DNA from 3 places in the Mesobacillus sp. QJM3NY_10 genome. Region 2 is predicted to be linked to each of the others. Evidence: riboswitches for the same ligand, from Rfam matches in the RefSeq annotation. Region 2 holds a riboswitch; each other region holds the start of a gene.
What was found. A riboswitch is a leader RNA that binds a small molecule or an ion and turns the genes downstream of it on or off. The one in region 2 is predicted to bind thiamine pyrophosphate.
Positions count from the first base shown of each region.

Region 1: linked by a shared signal. The riboswitch ahead of AC0VX7_RS14350 (YkoF family thiamine/hydroxymethylpyrimidine-binding protein) and the one ahead of thiC (phosphomethylpyrimidine synthase ThiC) in region 2 are both predicted to bind thiamine pyrophosphate.
Region 3: linked by a shared signal. The riboswitch ahead of AC0VX7_RS05105 (3-oxoacyl-ACP reductase) and the one ahead of thiC (phosphomethylpyrimidine synthase ThiC) in region 2 are both predicted to bind thiamine pyrophosphate.

Region 1 covers NZ_CM149675.1:2,852,059-2,857,374, reverse strand. The annotation lists gene AC0VX7_RS14370 (c-type cytochrome) at 1-152, shown strand, start outside; gene AC0VX7_RS14365 (energy-coupling factor transporter transmembrane component T family protein) at 198-977, opposite strand; gene AC0VX7_RS14360 (ABC transporter ATP-binding protein) at 964-2,640, opposite strand; gene AC0VX7_RS14355 (ECF transporter S component) at 2,624-3,220, opposite strand; gene AC0VX7_RS14350 (YkoF family thiamine/hydroxymethylpyrimidine-binding protein) at 3,220-3,822, opposite strand; TPP riboswitch at 3,928-4,026, opposite strand; gene AC0VX7_RS14345 (hypothetical protein) at 4,104-4,352, opposite strand; gene AC0VX7_RS14340 (hypothetical protein) at 4,596-4,784, shown strand; gene AC0VX7_RS14335 (hypothetical protein) at 5,045-5,287, shown strand.
Region 2 covers NZ_CM149675.1:2,135,778-2,141,093, reverse strand. The annotation lists gene thiO (glycine oxidase ThiO) at 1-559, opposite strand, end outside; gene AC0VX7_RS10750 (thiamine phosphate synthase) at 563-1,168, opposite strand; gene thiC (phosphomethylpyrimidine synthase ThiC) at 1,262-3,049, opposite strand; TPP riboswitch at 3,175-3,289, opposite strand; gene AC0VX7_RS10740 (hypothetical protein) at 3,398-3,913, opposite strand; gene AC0VX7_RS10735 (hypothetical protein) at 4,044-4,367, shown strand; gene AC0VX7_RS10730 (DUF421 domain-containing protein) at 4,819-5,316, opposite strand, start outside.
Region 3 covers NZ_CM149675.1:1,010,929-1,016,244, reverse strand. The annotation lists gene thiW (energy coupling factor transporter S component ThiW) at 1-116, opposite strand, end outside; gene thiE (thiamine phosphate synthase) at 129-776, opposite strand; gene thiD (bifunctional hydroxymethylpyrimidine kinase/phosphomethylpyrimidine kinase) at 764-1,582, opposite strand; gene thiM (hydroxyethylthiazole kinase) at 1,584-2,399, opposite strand; gene AC0VX7_RS05105 (3-oxoacyl-ACP reductase) at 2,416-3,177, opposite strand; TPP riboswitch at 3,254-3,363, opposite strand; gene AC0VX7_RS05100 (hypothetical protein) at 3,431-3,574, opposite strand; gene AC0VX7_RS05095 (hypothetical protein) at 3,576-3,716, opposite strand; gene pepT (peptidase T) at 3,840-5,072, shown strand.

The DNA of each region.
Region 1 (5,316 bases), 720 kb from region 2:
TTATCCTTTCACATGACAGACCAGAATTCGAAGGACATGAGGGAGACTGGCCGAAAGGCGGGAGACCGGCAGACATCATGGATAAGGAAAAACGTGAACAAGTCAAAAACGGTACAATCGATTGGGAAGCAATTCTCTCGGTAAAAAATTAAGTCTAGCAGAAACCCAGCACCTGCATTTGAAGGTGCTGGGTTTTATTATAGTTCGCCTTTATACAATGTCAGGTAACCAAGCTTGTGTGAGGTGAAAGCACTTACAAGAACTATGCAGATCAGTAAACATAACAGCAGCCAATCCCTTTTAGAAACGGCGATTTCCTTATAAAATTCTCGGTTTCTATCTCCTGTGAAACCTTTTGACTCCATCGCAATAGCTGTTCTTTCTGCTTTTCTGATTCCGCTCGCGAGTAAAGGAATGCCATACTTCTTTATTTGCTTAATTTTATCCAAGAAAGTTTCTGTTCTTCCTCCACCTCTGATTCGATGGGCACTCCTGATTATCTCAAATTCATCTTTTATCAAAGGAAGAAATTGATATCCCGCCATGATGGAATAAGCAATCTTCGGAGATAGCCTGCATTGCTGCATCAAGCTAAGCAAAAAGTTAATCGGATTTGTCGTAAGGGCAAATAAAAGCGAAAGGGAAGCGAAACTCAGCACTCTTAATCCAAGCGATATACTTCTTTGGAATCCTTCTGCAGTGATGGTGATGAACCACCATTCCCAGATGATGCTGTCTCCCGGATCTACTCTCGGAAACAAAAGTGATGACCAGACATAGACAATCGCCATGAAGAGAAAAGGAGAAAATAACAGAATCCACTTCCTAAAACTAATTTTCCCCAAAATAAATGTAATCGCTATGGTCAAAACGAAACTTAGCAAAGGTGTGACCGGATCGAAAAATATCGAGAGCAGCAAGATGCTGACAAGAATGCCCAGGGCTTTAATGCTCGGATTCATCTCATTTAACAGCATATCTTCCCTCCACATGCATTTCTAATTCCCTGAGGAAAGGTAGTCTTAGATTAGCTCTAGCCAAAATTTCAGGTTGATTCCAAAGTTTGCCTGGAGACTCGTAAAATATCATTTTTCCTTTTTCGAGTACCAAAACTTTATCTGCATAACGATCAATTATATCCATATCATGGGTAATCATGATGATGCTCCCTGTCTCGGGTACAGACTTTACAGCAAAGTCGATGATTTCCTTTGAAGTGATCGCATCCTGGCCAAAGGTTGGTTCATCCATAATCAGCACCTCCTGGCCATTGACCAGCATGACTGCCACACTCAGTCTTCTTTTTTGGCCCTGGCTCAATGAGAAGGGATGACTGTAAACCTGGTCAGCCATACGAAGGGTTTTTAAAATTTCTTTACTCTTATATACTTGCGTCCTTTTCTCTTTCGCTTGAAGGCTGTAATTTATTTCTTCGATAACAGAATCAGTAATAAATTGGTGCTCAGGATTCTGGAATACATAACCGAGCGTTTTCCACTTTTGTTCCTCATGCCAATCTTCTAAAGAGTGGCCATACAATTTTATTTCGCCTCGTGATGGGATCAAACCGGACAAACATTTGGAGAAAGTTGTCTTCCCGGATCCGTTTGCCCCAGCTATTGCAATGAATTCCCCAGCATTAAGTGATAAAGAAATATCCTGGATTATCAACTGATTGTCTCTCGAATAGCTGACATCCTCCACTTCGAAAATGGAAGGAGAGGGGTTCACCATTTGCTTGCGGACGTTAGTTGATAAAAATTCAATTGTACGCCCTATATCTTTACTATTTTCAATAATTTCATTGATTGTCATTGGCAGGGAAGAGTTCTTTAACAAACCGGCGTCCCGCAGTTTTAATCCTGCGTCAATTGTGCAGGGGAGCCATATGCCTTCACTTGCGAGTTCTTTGGCAAATTCTGCAAAGCAAACGTTTGGCGGACCATTAAAAAACAATTCACCCTCAGAATTCAAAATGATGCACCGATCCACGATATCGAGCCAATTATCTAGATTATGCTCGATAATGAGAATGCTGAAGGAATGGGTATGCTTTAATCTTTTTAAAGTCTGGACTAATTCAAACCCGGAAGCGGGGTCTAGATTAGCGGTGGGTTCATCAAGGATCAATAATTCAGGTTCCATTGCAAGTGCACAGGCAATCGCCAGCTTTTGCTTTTGCCCTCCAGAGAGAGTGTGGATCAGCCTGTGTTTGAAGGGCAGCATGTCTACTAAATCAAGGACATAATCTATTCTTTCACCCATTCTTAATCTGGGAAACTGAATATTTTCTAATACGAAAGCCACTTCTTCCTCGGCAGTCAGCATACAAAATTGCGAATCTGGATCCTGCATGACCAATCCGATTTTTCGGTTTACTTCTCCTGGCTCAAAGGAGGATAAAGCGCGCCCTCTATAATTAATATAGCCTTTCATGATTCCATCAACAGAAGATGGATAAAGATTATTCAGACAGTATGCAAGTGTGCTTTTACCTGAACCACTTGGTCCCAGAACAAGGAGATTCTCATTTTCATTTATTTTAAAAGTGATGTTTTTTAAGACAGGATCCTGGTCAGGATCAAACCTGAAAGTTAAGATTGACACTTCAAAAAATGGATGGCTAGGCTGAGATATCATCGTTCTGCTTTGCCTTTCTGGCTTCCTTTCCAAGCGGGAAGCTATTCAACGCTCCAGTTTTAGCGAGGCTGTCACTTATGTATTTACCTAGTAGGCCGGCTAAGATTGCTCCGCTTGCAAGCCTGACGAAAAACATTGCAGTTACATAACCAGGTGAGAGTGCAGCGAATCCTCCTAAAAAGTAACCCCATATGAAACTGGTAATTGAAGAACCCATTCCTGCGGCTACCAGCACCCAAGTTGAATAGTTCTTCCATTTGGTTGCCGCAAAAGCAGCTTCTGCACCTAGTCCCTGAATAATGCCAGCAAGGATTAGGCGTGGCCCCACAGCATTGCCAAGCATGACCTCGATTGTCGCCGCAATCGTTTCTGATAACACCGCTGCTCCAGGCTTCCTGATGATGTATGCAGCTATGATGGAAACGATGAACCAGATGCCGAATATCAAATCATAGCCAATAAGGCCGAACATACCAACAAGCACATTGCCGATTTGTAAGAATAGGAGGTAGATGACCCCAAAAACGACTGCCAGGACAGATAGGACAACAACCTCACGAAGTTTCCAGTTTGCGAGCATTATTGATCCTCCTTGCGAGAAGGGCTATTGGCTGACATGGTCACCGTCATGACAATGTGTGAAGAATCACTGTTCCGGGCACCTTCAAACGCACCTTCCAATGCGGCAAAAACCTTATTGGTCTCGCCGTCTAATCTTGAGGCATAATGAACTCCTCCGCTAAAGACACCATCCTGTTCTACCGTCTTTATTTGGTTCATAATTACATCCATATATCCTGGAAAGCCTAACGGATAGAGAGCGAACTGGGTTGCGACCTCCTGGTTGATTTTTTGTGAAAGCTCATCATTCAATAAAATTGAATCTTCCGCCATGTAAGCATCACCGGAACTATCACCAGGACATCCATTTGAGAACGTAGCATTAAGGACCACGTGGTCTCCACCCTTTGATGCATTTAAGAAGATTGCTTTAATCACGTCAAAAACATGTTCAGAACGACCTCGCACACAAGTGCTGACATCATCCGTCTTCATCCAAACCTTTGTTGTATCAACTTCCTTCAGTGCAGAGAGGATAATATCCACGAACTTGTCTGACATTGGGTAAATGGAAAACCTCGCACCTGTAATCTCGCTAGTACCACAGTGAATTTCTTTCATTACGTTACATCTCCTTTTGTTCATTGGTTGGAAAACAAAAAAACTGCATCCAGCGGGGTGGATGCAGTTGAATTCTATCGTTAGAATAAAAAAGTGATATAACGAAGAGCTTCACCTGCACTTCCCCACGCTGGTATTATCCAGATCGGGTAATAAGGGTCAGAACAAAGTTCTTCTCAGCCTAAAGCTCCCCTAGTGCAAAAAACTATGCAGTTGTTGTTTCCAAAATCATCTTAATGTAAATAGTCGGAATTGTAAATGCCCTAATTTAAAAAAATGAATCATTCGATATCACTCCGGAAAAATTTTCTCTCGCAGTAGCTTTCCAGGGTGCCGAGCTCCTTATTCAACAGCCACTCCATTTCCTCTAACGCGGTTTTCGAGACAACAGGGTCACCAAAGGACCAATTCACAGTATATACGAAGTAGTAATCTTTGATTTGCCGGAATATGGCGATCGAATTGGGAAAAACGTCAAATTGCGCTTTTATATTATATCTCTTTGTGTAAGACCATTTTATAAGCTTCATATAAAATCTCCATTTATTTCAATAAACTTTTAGAGGGTACGACTCAGATATTAATTACCCTTTAAGACTGGGGGAGAAACGAATCTCAATCCAACATAGTGTTGCAAGATGACGGAATATGTTAAGATAGAGAACGTTGCAGCAGAGTTAGCGACATATATCTACATAATATCAAACTGCTAGCAATATGATAGATTTTTGTTTTTATATAGAAGTGGAAGTATTTGGAAGGAAGTCGAATCCATGAATGAAACCCAGAGAATTCAATTGAACGTTAGAGTCTCCAAGGATACATCTGACAAGCTTGATGAAATTTTAGAATACTATCAGGAAAATACGAAAGTCGGCAGAGTATACAAAGGCGATGTATTAACAGATATTATTGAAAAATCATATGAGATCATGCAAAAGCAAAAGAAGTTGAACAGATAAAGCTTTTTTGGCACAAATTGTTTCTTTTTGAACATATACCAAGTCCAACATTATAAAGCTTTTCCCAGGAGACTTCTGAACAAGAATTGTAATAATTAGTTGAGAACTCAACAAAGTTTACCAAAAGAGCAATAGATAAAAAGTACTATGCCAAATTGTCAATTTGAAAATGTGGCAAATTAGTGACAAAATAGTTGCGGTAATCAATAATTAGTCGTATTATTTAAATAATCTGATAATACGATAAGGTGGTTATTGATATGATGCGTATGGCAATTGCAGGTGTAGCCGGCTTTGTCCTTGTGTTCATTGAGTCATATATTGTGATGGTTTTTAAACAGTATGAGACGATTGAGTTTGGAGGAATGGCCCCGTTTGTGAGTGTCTGGTCAATGAACTTTTTCCTTGTTTTCTCCATCCTTACCCATATTAAATTTTGGTATGAAGAACGAGAAGCAGAGCGCGAGGAAGAGGCGGCCGAAAGAGACCGTTTCATCAGTTAATTAAAGAATATGTGGATATCAATAGTTAA
Region 2 (5,316 bases):
CCTCTTTTAAAATAAAATCTACTACATTGCTAAACTCATAAAATGCAGCGCCAAGAATCATGGAAGCTTTTGCAAAGGCAAGGGACAATTCATATGCCTCAACCTGTCCGTCATTCGGTAAATACATAGCTCCTCGCAATAGGGTTGACAAGCCTGGCTCTCGTTTGGACAGTTTTTCCATTGAAAGCCATTCAGCCTGCTCCCCCATTTTCACCTGGCTTTCTGCCAATCTTCTTAATTCCAGCTCCTGCTCGATAGTGACGGCCACTTTATACGTGCCTTTATTTTGGTAGCCTATATGCATTTGGGATAATTCTTCAAGTTCAGGAATCAGGCTTTGATACATAGCCCGGCTTTTGCATGCCAGCCGGAAAAGCGGTCCATCTTCTGTAAGCTCCGTTTGGGTTCCTAACATACCTGCCGCTGCCCCTGACGCCTTACCTGCAATCTTTCCCTTTTCCAAAACAGCTACTTTGTATCCTCTTTTGGCCAGTTGAAAAGCTATGGAGCTCCCGATGATGCCCCCTCCGACAATTAAGGAGTCAAAATGCTTTCTCATTCCCTATGCCTCCTGATTCAGTTTCTTTGAAAATGTTTTTGCTGCCTCGCGTGGATCCTTTGCATGTAAAATCCCCGATATCACAGCAATGCCATCTGCTCCTGCATTTAGCACCTGATGGACATTATCTGGTTTGATTCCGCCAATTGCATAAACCGGAATGCCCACTTTCTTTTTTACAGCCTCGAGGGCTTCTATTCCCCTCGGTTGGATTCCCAACTTGGATTGCGATTCAAATACGTGCCCAAACAAAAGATAACCTGCCCCCTGCATCACTGCAGCAATAGCTTCTTCAGAAGAATGGATAGAGCAGCCGATCGTTAAGTCTGGAAAATGCTTTTTGACAACATGGACAGGAAGACTGTGGAAAGCAAGCTGCACACCTGTTTTACATGCCCATGCCACATCCAACCGATCATTGATGACAATTTTATGAAGGGGGATTCCCACATGAATCAGCAGTTCGACACCTTCATAAATCTCCCTTGATGTCCGATGTTTTTCCCTTATGTGGAACTTGTCAGCAAAGGGTTCCACTTCCCCGGCTATCTCAGCAAAAGCCTTAAGAGAAAGCCTTCCATCTGAAATAACATGCAGTTGTTTCCTCATTCAGGCTTTCTCCTTTTAAAAATATGTCAGAACCACCTTCTGGATTGAAAGTGGCTTTCTTTTCCACTTCTAAATTAGCTCAAGGTTTTCCATTTACTGATAAATGCTTCCTCCCGCTTTTTTAAATTCCTCTGCTTTCTCAACAAGCCCTTTCTCGATTGCTTCAGCCGTGTCCAGCTTATTCTCTTTTGCATAATTCCGGATATCCTGGGAAATTCTCATGCTGCAAAATTTGGGACCGCACATGGAACAGAAGTGAGCAGTTTTAGCACCTTCAGCCGGCAATGTTTCATCGTGGTATTCTATAGCGCGTTCAGGATCCAGAGATAGATTGAATTGATCTCTCCAACGGAATTCAAAACGGGCTTTTGACAGGGCGTTATCTCTTTTTTGTGCTCCTGGATGGCCTTTTGCCAGGTCAGCGGCATGCGCTGCGATTTTATAAGTGATCACACCCTCGCGCACATCATCTTTATTAGGCAAACCTAAATGTTCTTTAGGCGTCACGTAGCAGAGCATGGCCGTGCCATACCAGCCAATCATCGCCGCACCAATTGCAGAGGTGATGTGGTCATACCCTGGGGCAATATCTGTCGTAAGTGGCCCAAGGGTATAAAAAGGCGCCTCCTGGCAAATTTCCAGTTGCTTATCCATGTTCTCCTTGATTAAATGCATCGGAACATGTCCAGGTCCCTCAACCATTACCTGAACATCGTGCTCCCACGCAACCTTCGTCAATTCCCCTAGTGTTTCGAGTTCTGCAAATTGGGCTTCATCATTGGCATCGGCAATTGATCCAGGACGCAAGCCATCCCCCAAAGAAAAGGCCACATCATAGGTTTTCATGATTTCGCAGATTTCTTCAAAGTGCGTATATAAAAAGTTTTCTTTATGATGATGCAAGCACCATTGAGCCATGATCGAGCCGCCACGCGATACGATTCCGGTCAATCGCTTTGCTGTCAGCGGAACGTATCTCAACAAAACTCCTGCATGGATGGTAAAATAGTCAACGCCCTGTTCCGCCTGTTCGATCAAGGTGTCTCTGTATACTTCCCACGTAAGATCTTCGGCAATGCCGTTCACCTTTTCAAGCGCCTGATAGATCGGAACGGTGCCGACCGGAACAGCAGAGTTTCTGATAATCCATTCACGAGTTGTATGAATGTTTTTTCCGGTAGACAAATCCATGATTGTATCTGCACCCCAGCGAGTTGCCCAGGTCATTTTTTCCACTTCTTCTTCGATAGAGGAGGTAACGGCCGAGTTCCCAATGTTCGCATTGATTTTCACATGAAAATTCCTGCCGATAATCATCGGTTCCGTCTCAGGATGATTGATATTGGCAGGAATGATCGCCCTGCCTCTAGCTACTTCAGAACGTACAAATTCAGGATCCATGTTTTCCCGGATGGCGATGAACTCCATCTCAGGTGTAATGATTCCCTTTTTGGCATAGTGAAGCTGAGTAACATTCTTTCCGCTTTTTGCTCTAAATGTCTTGCGGGATAGTCCCGGAAAAACTTTGTGATTAGCACGAGGGTCATGTTCATCATGGTAGCCGTTATCCTCAGGCTTTATTTCTCGCCCGTCATACTCTTCAACATCTCCACGTTCCTGAATCCACCGGCTTCTCAGTGCAGGAAGACCTTTTCTTAGATCTGCAATGTACGTAGGATCCGTATAAGGGCCGCTCGTATCATACACGCGAACCGGCTCATTAATTTCCTCTCCAAAACTTCCGCTGGTTGGGCTTAATTCGATTTCACGCATCGGTACTCTAATATCGTGCTGAGACCCCTCCACATAGACCTTTTTGCTCCCAGAAAAGCTTGACATAATTGCAATGCTGTCCTGGTTTAATGAGTTTGCTGTCGTCATTGATCATCTCTCCCTTTTTAAAATGTTGGGACGAGATCTGGTCACAAAGAAGTTCTCTAGTATGTAAAAAAGCCGGTCCACATAAATATGGACCGGCTTAACCGCGAATGTTTTTTGCACAAAAATCTTGTACAATCTAACTTCCCCACGCTGGTATGATCCAGATCAGGTCCAAAGAGTCAAGAAACTTTAGCGCGTTCCTTTCTCAGCCCAAGCCATTGGGCACCCCTAGTTACTGCTATTCAGTTCACTTATTAGTATACAGAATTCAGAAAAAAAGGAAAGGATTTAGGTTAAATTTGTTAAGATGGTTTCCCGAGATAGATGATTTAGTACTTATTCAATCTTTCAATCAATTGAATTAGCTATTTCAACAAAAACCTCAGGCGTCACATGATTGGATACTCTTTTATCGATGCTAAAAATGTATTGCCAGCCGTCTTGTTCAAGGACAAACAGATTGAAACCCCCAACATTTGCAAACATTGCATTGTTACCGTTCTTTAGTTTAAAGGTGTTTTCACCTTTCATTGGAATCCTGTAGTTAATAGGGCGAACATCAATTTTATAGTGACTTTCAGGCGAATTTTCATTTAAAAATTGGAGTTCTAAAGTGTCATTCACATCCCCTTCTAAGTCATTGAACCTTCCAAAATGATGTGTAAATTCTATAGGTGGAACTCTCAAAGGTAACTTTAAATCCTGATTGAAATGATGTTCAAATTGTTGCACGGCCTCTTCAACCGTTTTATAGCCTATTTCTATGTAGATTTTTTCAAATGGGCTTGGCCTGGCACTCACTGTATCGCTATGCACACCAATTATAATAATGAAAAACAGGAAACTTGCTAACCTGTGGTACATAAACATCACCCTATGTTATGTTTTGGTTAATTTCCCCCGACTCAATAGCATCTATCCTCGTAAAGGATCATTCCAGTCAAAATTACTAATTTATGGTAAAATAAATAAATTCATTATATGGAGGACATTTATGTATACATATGGAACTTTCGTTACCGATGGAGCATTTACACTTATGCGGCCAATATTCTTCACCCTGCTGAGTCTATCAATCTTGCTATTTATAATGATCCTTTCACCCAAGTTGCGCGAAAAGTTGCTGAAGGGTTTCAACGTTGTAAGTCTATCCTTCATTTTGGGGGTTATCACTGTCCAAGTCACCTATTATGATGCAATTATCGTCGATGAAATTGGACTAGGAGGAGACCCAACGACTTTCTTTCTCGCTTTGGCCATTTTAGGTTTGAGTGTGCTGAATCCGATGTTATTTTTCTGGCTGAATTCAAAAAGCTGAAACCAATATCATTCATTAGTTCAGCTTTTTTTGTGCTTTAACCGTTAATTATTCGTAATTTAACGGTTGGTACCAATATTTCTACGGTTGGCCCATAAAATTATACGGTTAGAGCAAATAATTTAACGGTTGCAGAGAATTTTTTAACGGTTAGGCCCACTTAATCCCCTTTGGTTCTCTTTTAATCCCCGTTGACCTAATTTTAATCCCGGTTGAACCCTTTTTATTCCCGGTTGCTCCAATTTTAATTCCGGTTGAACACTTTTTATTTCCGGTTGCCCCAATTATATTCCCGGTTGAACTCTTTTTATTCCCGGTTGCCCCAATTATATTCCTGGTTGAACACTTTTTATTCCCAGAAGGCCAATTCGAGTCAAAAATCTCAAGGAGTTCGAATTTAAACTACCCTACTCAAAAAAGCTGACTCAGCAAGTGCCTAACTCAGCTCATTTTAGTTCGCCTTCTTCTCATATTCCAGCACAAAAAGCGGTTCATTCTCCATCCACTCCGCAAATATCACGTCTTCAAAATGGTGGATTTTTTGCTTCTCTAATTCATTTTTCAGCCACTGCTCATCGAACCCGGCTTCTTTTAAGTTTTCGCGAACCACTTCCCCATCAAGGATCATGTTGATCGGCAAGCTTGGGTCGGCAGCTTTGATTTTCATATCGCTATTTTTAGGCGTGTCATAATCCGCTTTGGGCAGGACACTGACCATTCCATTCGTTTCGATGATCGCGTATTCTACTTCGCGAAGTGAAAAGTAGCCTTGCTGCCTAACAAGACTTTGAAGCTGATTGATATCCAGCTTTGCTTTTTTCAAGGCCTCGAATTTAATCTTACCTTTGCGGACCACTATGTTCGGCTCCCCCTCAAGCAGCTTTCGAGAACCGAGGAACTTTTGCGTAACCGTCTCTGTAACATAAACAAGCACACCCCACAAGGTAAC
Region 3 (5,316 bases), 1.1 Mb from region 2:
AAATGCTGCACAGGAAACACCTTCACAATACCAAGCGGGATAAACAGCATATGGCTGGTCATTGTACCGATGGCTACCATCATAGCAGTAAGTGTAAGCTTTTGTGTGTTTCTCATTTTACCCTCCATTTAGTGAAAAATTTTCCCTCTAAGTTTGGCTGCTGCTTCCCTGACGTCATCTGCATGGCTGATCGCAGTAATCACTGAAACTCCATCGGCTCCGGCTTCCATCACGAGCGAAGCATTCTCAGCGGTAATTCCTCCGATACCGACAATCGGAATCTCAAAATCTTTTAACTCCTCGATAAGTGCCGTTCCCTGAACCGCTCTTGTATCCTTCTTTGTTTCTGTTGGAAAAATCGGGCCAACGCCAAAATAATCCGCACTTGCAAGCTTTGCCTTTTCTGCCTCTTTTACACAATGCACCGATACTCCCAGAATCTTTTCACCGATTTTTTTACGAACCTCCTGTGCATCCTCATCCTCCTGGCCAATATGGACGCCGTCCGCATCAAGCTCAAGGGCCATTTCGATATCGTCGTTCACAATGAACGGTATGCCGTTATCCTTGCAGATTCTTTGCAGCTCCTTTCCCAACGCCAGCTTTTCCGTCCCTTCAAGGCAGTTACTCCCTTTTTCACGATACTGAAAAAGAGTGATGCCCCCGCGGATTGCTTCTTCTAGTACTTTTCCAGGTCCCTTCAGACAATTTGGGCTGCCTGCGATAAAATACACCTTGAGCAGAGCTCTCATTTTCCCTGTGCTTATCCTTGCCATGTCATAACCCTTCCTTTCTCCCTGTTAAAAGCCCAATGGTTTGTTGGGCCGTGGCCTTGACCAATATTCAGAGGGGTGGCGATGGCAGCATGGATGAACTCCTTAGCTACAGATACCGCGTCATATACAGTCGATCCTTTCGCAAGCTGTGCAGTGATGGCGGCGGAAAAAGTACAGCCAGTTCCGTGAGTGTTCTTCGTTTCAATTCTCGGAACAGAGAAGAACACAAAGTCTGCACCATTAAAAAGGAGATCAACAGACTCATTTGCATCCTCATCATGACCGCCTTTTATGACGACGTTTTTTGCTCCAAGGGCATGGATGCGCCTGGCCGCTTCCTTCTTGTCATCGAGACTGTGAATAGTCATCCCGGTCAGCACCTCTGCCTCGGGAATATTAGGTGTAACCACGAGGCAAAGCGGCAGCAAATGCACTTTCAAGGCAGAAACAGCTTCCTGGTGAAGCAATGATGCCCCTCCTTTCGCAATCATGACAGGATCGACAACAACATTCTCCCAGGAGAAATGCTTTATTTTCTCAGCAACGGTCTCAATGATTTCAGCGTTAAAAAGCATTCCTGTTTTCAATGCATCTACGCCTATATCTTCTCCGACAGATTGAATTTGCCGGGCGACTGCTTCTGCCTCCATCGGAAAGACTCCCTGGACCCCAAGCGTATTTTGCGCTGTTACAGCGGTCAGCGCAGACATCCCAAAAACGTTCATCTCCTGGAATGTTTTTAAATCTGCCTGGATGCCAGCACCGCCGCCGCTGTCCGAGCCCGCAATGGTTAAAACTTTTTCCATTTCAATCGACCTCCTGCTGATCAAAAGAACTTTTTCTATTAATCTCCTCTTCGTTGACAAGGTATAGCTGGTTCAAGAATTCAACCTGGAAACTCCCCGGCCCCCGTTCTGCATATTTTTCTGCAGCGATTTCTGCTGCCACTCCATATGTGGTTACTGCAGCTGCTCCTGCCTTGAGCAAGTCTTTTTCAACAGCTGCAAAGGCCCCAATTACAGATGTAAGCAGGCAGCCAGTTCCCGTCACTTTCGTCAGCAGCGGATGCCCGTTATGCCCAATAAAAGTGGTCTTGCCATCTGTAACAATATCTTCTTTGCCAGTAACCACGACAATTGTCTTGAGTTTTTCCGCAGCGGATACGGCCAACTTGAAAACATCCCCGCCAGATTCTCCCGCATCAACGCCGCGTATGCTCCAGCTTTCTCCCGCAACATTCGCAATCTCCGCCGCATTTCCTCGGATGATCGAAACCTCTAATTCTTCCATAAGTCTTCTTGCCGTTTCGGTACGATAGGTGGTAGCCCCTGCACCAACCGGATCAAGAATAATCGGCACTCCCTGTTTATTTGCCGCATTGCCCGCAATCAGCATAGACTCTACGACTTCTGGCCTCAGCGTGCCGATATTGAGAACAACACTCCCGGCTATCCTCGCCATTTCGGCAACCTCCTCTTGGGCATATGCCATTACCGGGGACGCCCCAAGAGCCAGCAAGCCATTGGCGGTAAAATTGGTGACCACAACATTGGTAATGTTATGGACGAGCGGATTCTCCCTCCGAACTTTTTCAAGCAAACTAGCAATCTCTCTTGCCTCCATGTAAAATCCCTCCTTCTTAATCCATCACAAGGCCGCCGTCAACGACCAGATTTTGTCCGGTAACCGCACGTGCCCATGGTGATGCAAAGAACAATATCACATCTGCAGCTTCAGCCGGTTCGGTCACCTTTCTAAGCGGTGTTGATGATTCGATGAGCTCGAATATTTCCTCCGAAGTAGCAGAGCTTGCGTCGGTCTTTTTAAGTAATCCTCCGGAAACCATATTGACAGTAACGCCATATTTCCCGAGATCACTTGCCATATTCCTGGTGAACCCCAACAAGGCAGCTTTACTTGTTGTATAGTCGTGATAAGCGACAACCGGGTTCTGGAACAGGTTCGTGCCAATGTTGATGATTTTGCCAAACTTTAATTCTTTCATGTCTGGAAGTCCCGACTGTATCGTATTCAATGCACCGCGTATCGCTCCCTCAAGCTGCTGATGATAGTCCTCCCAGCCAACTGCAAAAGCATCCTTGTTTGCCACAGGGTCAAATTTGAAATTCACAAGAGCGTTATTCACAATTGTCGTGATAGGAGAGCCAAAATGCTCCTTTGCCTGCCTGAACATGCTTTGAACCTGTGCTGGGTCTCTTACATCCGCCCCTACAGCAAGGGCATTCTCACCAATCATTGCTTCCAGATCCTTTGCCTTTTCTTCGTTCTGGAAATAGTTAATAACGACTCGCGCACCCTCCCTTGCAAACGCCTTTACCGTTTCTGCCCCCAGTCCCCGGCTTCCGCCAGTCACTAGAACAACCTGATCTTTTAGTTTCATTGATAAAACCTCCTTGAAAAAATAAAAAAGCCAGATCCTTGAAAGGACCTGGCTTAAAAGCAAAGTAAGAAAGAAAACATCTCTCACACTACTTTCCTACGCTGGTATTACCCAGATCAGGTCCGAAGGGTTAAAAGACTTAGCGTCTTTCTCTCAGCCCGCAGCAGGGCACCCCTAGTAGTAAATCGAATATTCAATTGTCTTTATCCTAGCCTTAACTCTTTTATATGTAAAGTGAAAAGTTCATATTCTGCTATTCTTCGTTATTTAATAAATCTTTGATTTCTTTTAGCAGCTCATATTGTTGATCCTGTTTTTTCATGATTCTGTCAGCCAATTTTTCCAGCGTTTTCGTGATGGACCACAGGAACAATAACAAGAGTGCGATGATACCCAATTCATTCATCCTTATCAACTTTCCCTTCTGCAATATCATCAAATGGAGTATAGTTGTTGCTCGGCAATTTTCCGGATGTGATTATTTTATAGATCGAATAAAACACGACAGTCAGGACAATGGCGGTTAATATATATCCCATAATTCCCCAGCCTCCTTTTCACCATTATACCTTAAAAATTGAATTTTGAGATTCCTTTAAAATGGCGTTTCTGATGTTCTATGCTAATATGAAAATATACATAGTAATGGGAGTTGAAAGTATATGAAGAATGAAATCATCGAAAGATTCACCTCATATGTCAAAGTGGACACCCAGTCGAATGAAAACAGTGAAACCACTCCATCGACAGAAGGCCAGTTGACTCTTGCCAACATGCTTGTCGAGGAATTAAAAACGATTGGAATGTCAGAAGTGACGATTGACGGGAATGGTTATGTGATGGCGACACTTCCTGCCAATACCGATAAAGAGGTTCCAACAATCGGATTCCTTGCCCATGTCGATACGGCAACTGATTTTACCGGCAAAAATGTCAATCCGCAGGTTGTGGAAAACTTCGATGGAAATCAAATCAACCTGAATAAGGAACAGAATATTATCCTTTCGCCTGCCGATTTCCCTGAGCTGCCTCAGTATAAGGGCCACACATTGATTACGACTGACGGCACTACTCTGCTCGGCGCGGACAATAAGGCTGGAATCACCGAAATCATGACAGCGATGGCTCATTTGATCAAGCACCCGGAAATCAAACATGGCAAGATCCGTGTCGCGTTCACACCAGATGAGGAAATTGGCAGAGGACCGCATAAGTTCGACGTTGAAGCATTCAATGCGAAGTTCGCTTATACCGTTGATGGCGGACCGCTTGGCGAGCTGGAGTATGAAAGCTTTAACGCAGCAAGCGCCAAGGTGACTTGTAAAGGCAAAAACGTCCACCCTGGTACGGCAAAAGGAAAAATGGTGAACTCAGCGAAGATCGCCATGGAGTTCAACAGCAAGCTTCCAGCAGAAGAAGCACCTGAGCATACGGAAGGATACGAGGGCTTCTTCCACCTCAGCTCGGTCAACGGTGATGTGGAGGAAACAACCCTTCACTACATCATCCGTGATTTTGACCGTGACAACTTCCAGTCGCGGAAGGATTTAATGCAGAAAATCACCAATGAATTGAGACTGACATACGGCGAGACCCGGGTCGAACTTGAAATGAACGATCAGTACTACAACATGAAGGATAAAATCGAGCCGGTAAAAGAAATCGTCGACATTGCTTATGAGGCAATGGAAAACCTCGGCATCAAGCCGATTGTCAAGCCAATCCGCGGCGGCACAGATGGTTCGCAGCTTAGCTATATGGGATTGCCGACACCAAATATTTTTACAGGCGGAGAGAATTTCCATGGAAGGTTCGAATATATCTCTGTGGATAATATGGTGAAATCCGTTGAAACCATTGTAGAGATTGGCAAACTTTATGAAGCAAAAGCTTAACTAATAACAACAAGAAGCCAGATTCCCGACTGTGAACGGAATCTGGCTTTTTTTGGCTCTTTTCGTAAAATTTGTTGCTTTCTTAACCTGTATAAATGCAATTTTTTTCTGAGGTCTTCTCGAAAAGAGCCCCGATGATCGACTTAACTCAAAATCCGCCTCAGGTCCTATCCGGATTTAAATCGGAGGGGCATTGGGGAGAAGAATGTTTTGCCGTATTCTGAATATAGAATGAGACCTGAGA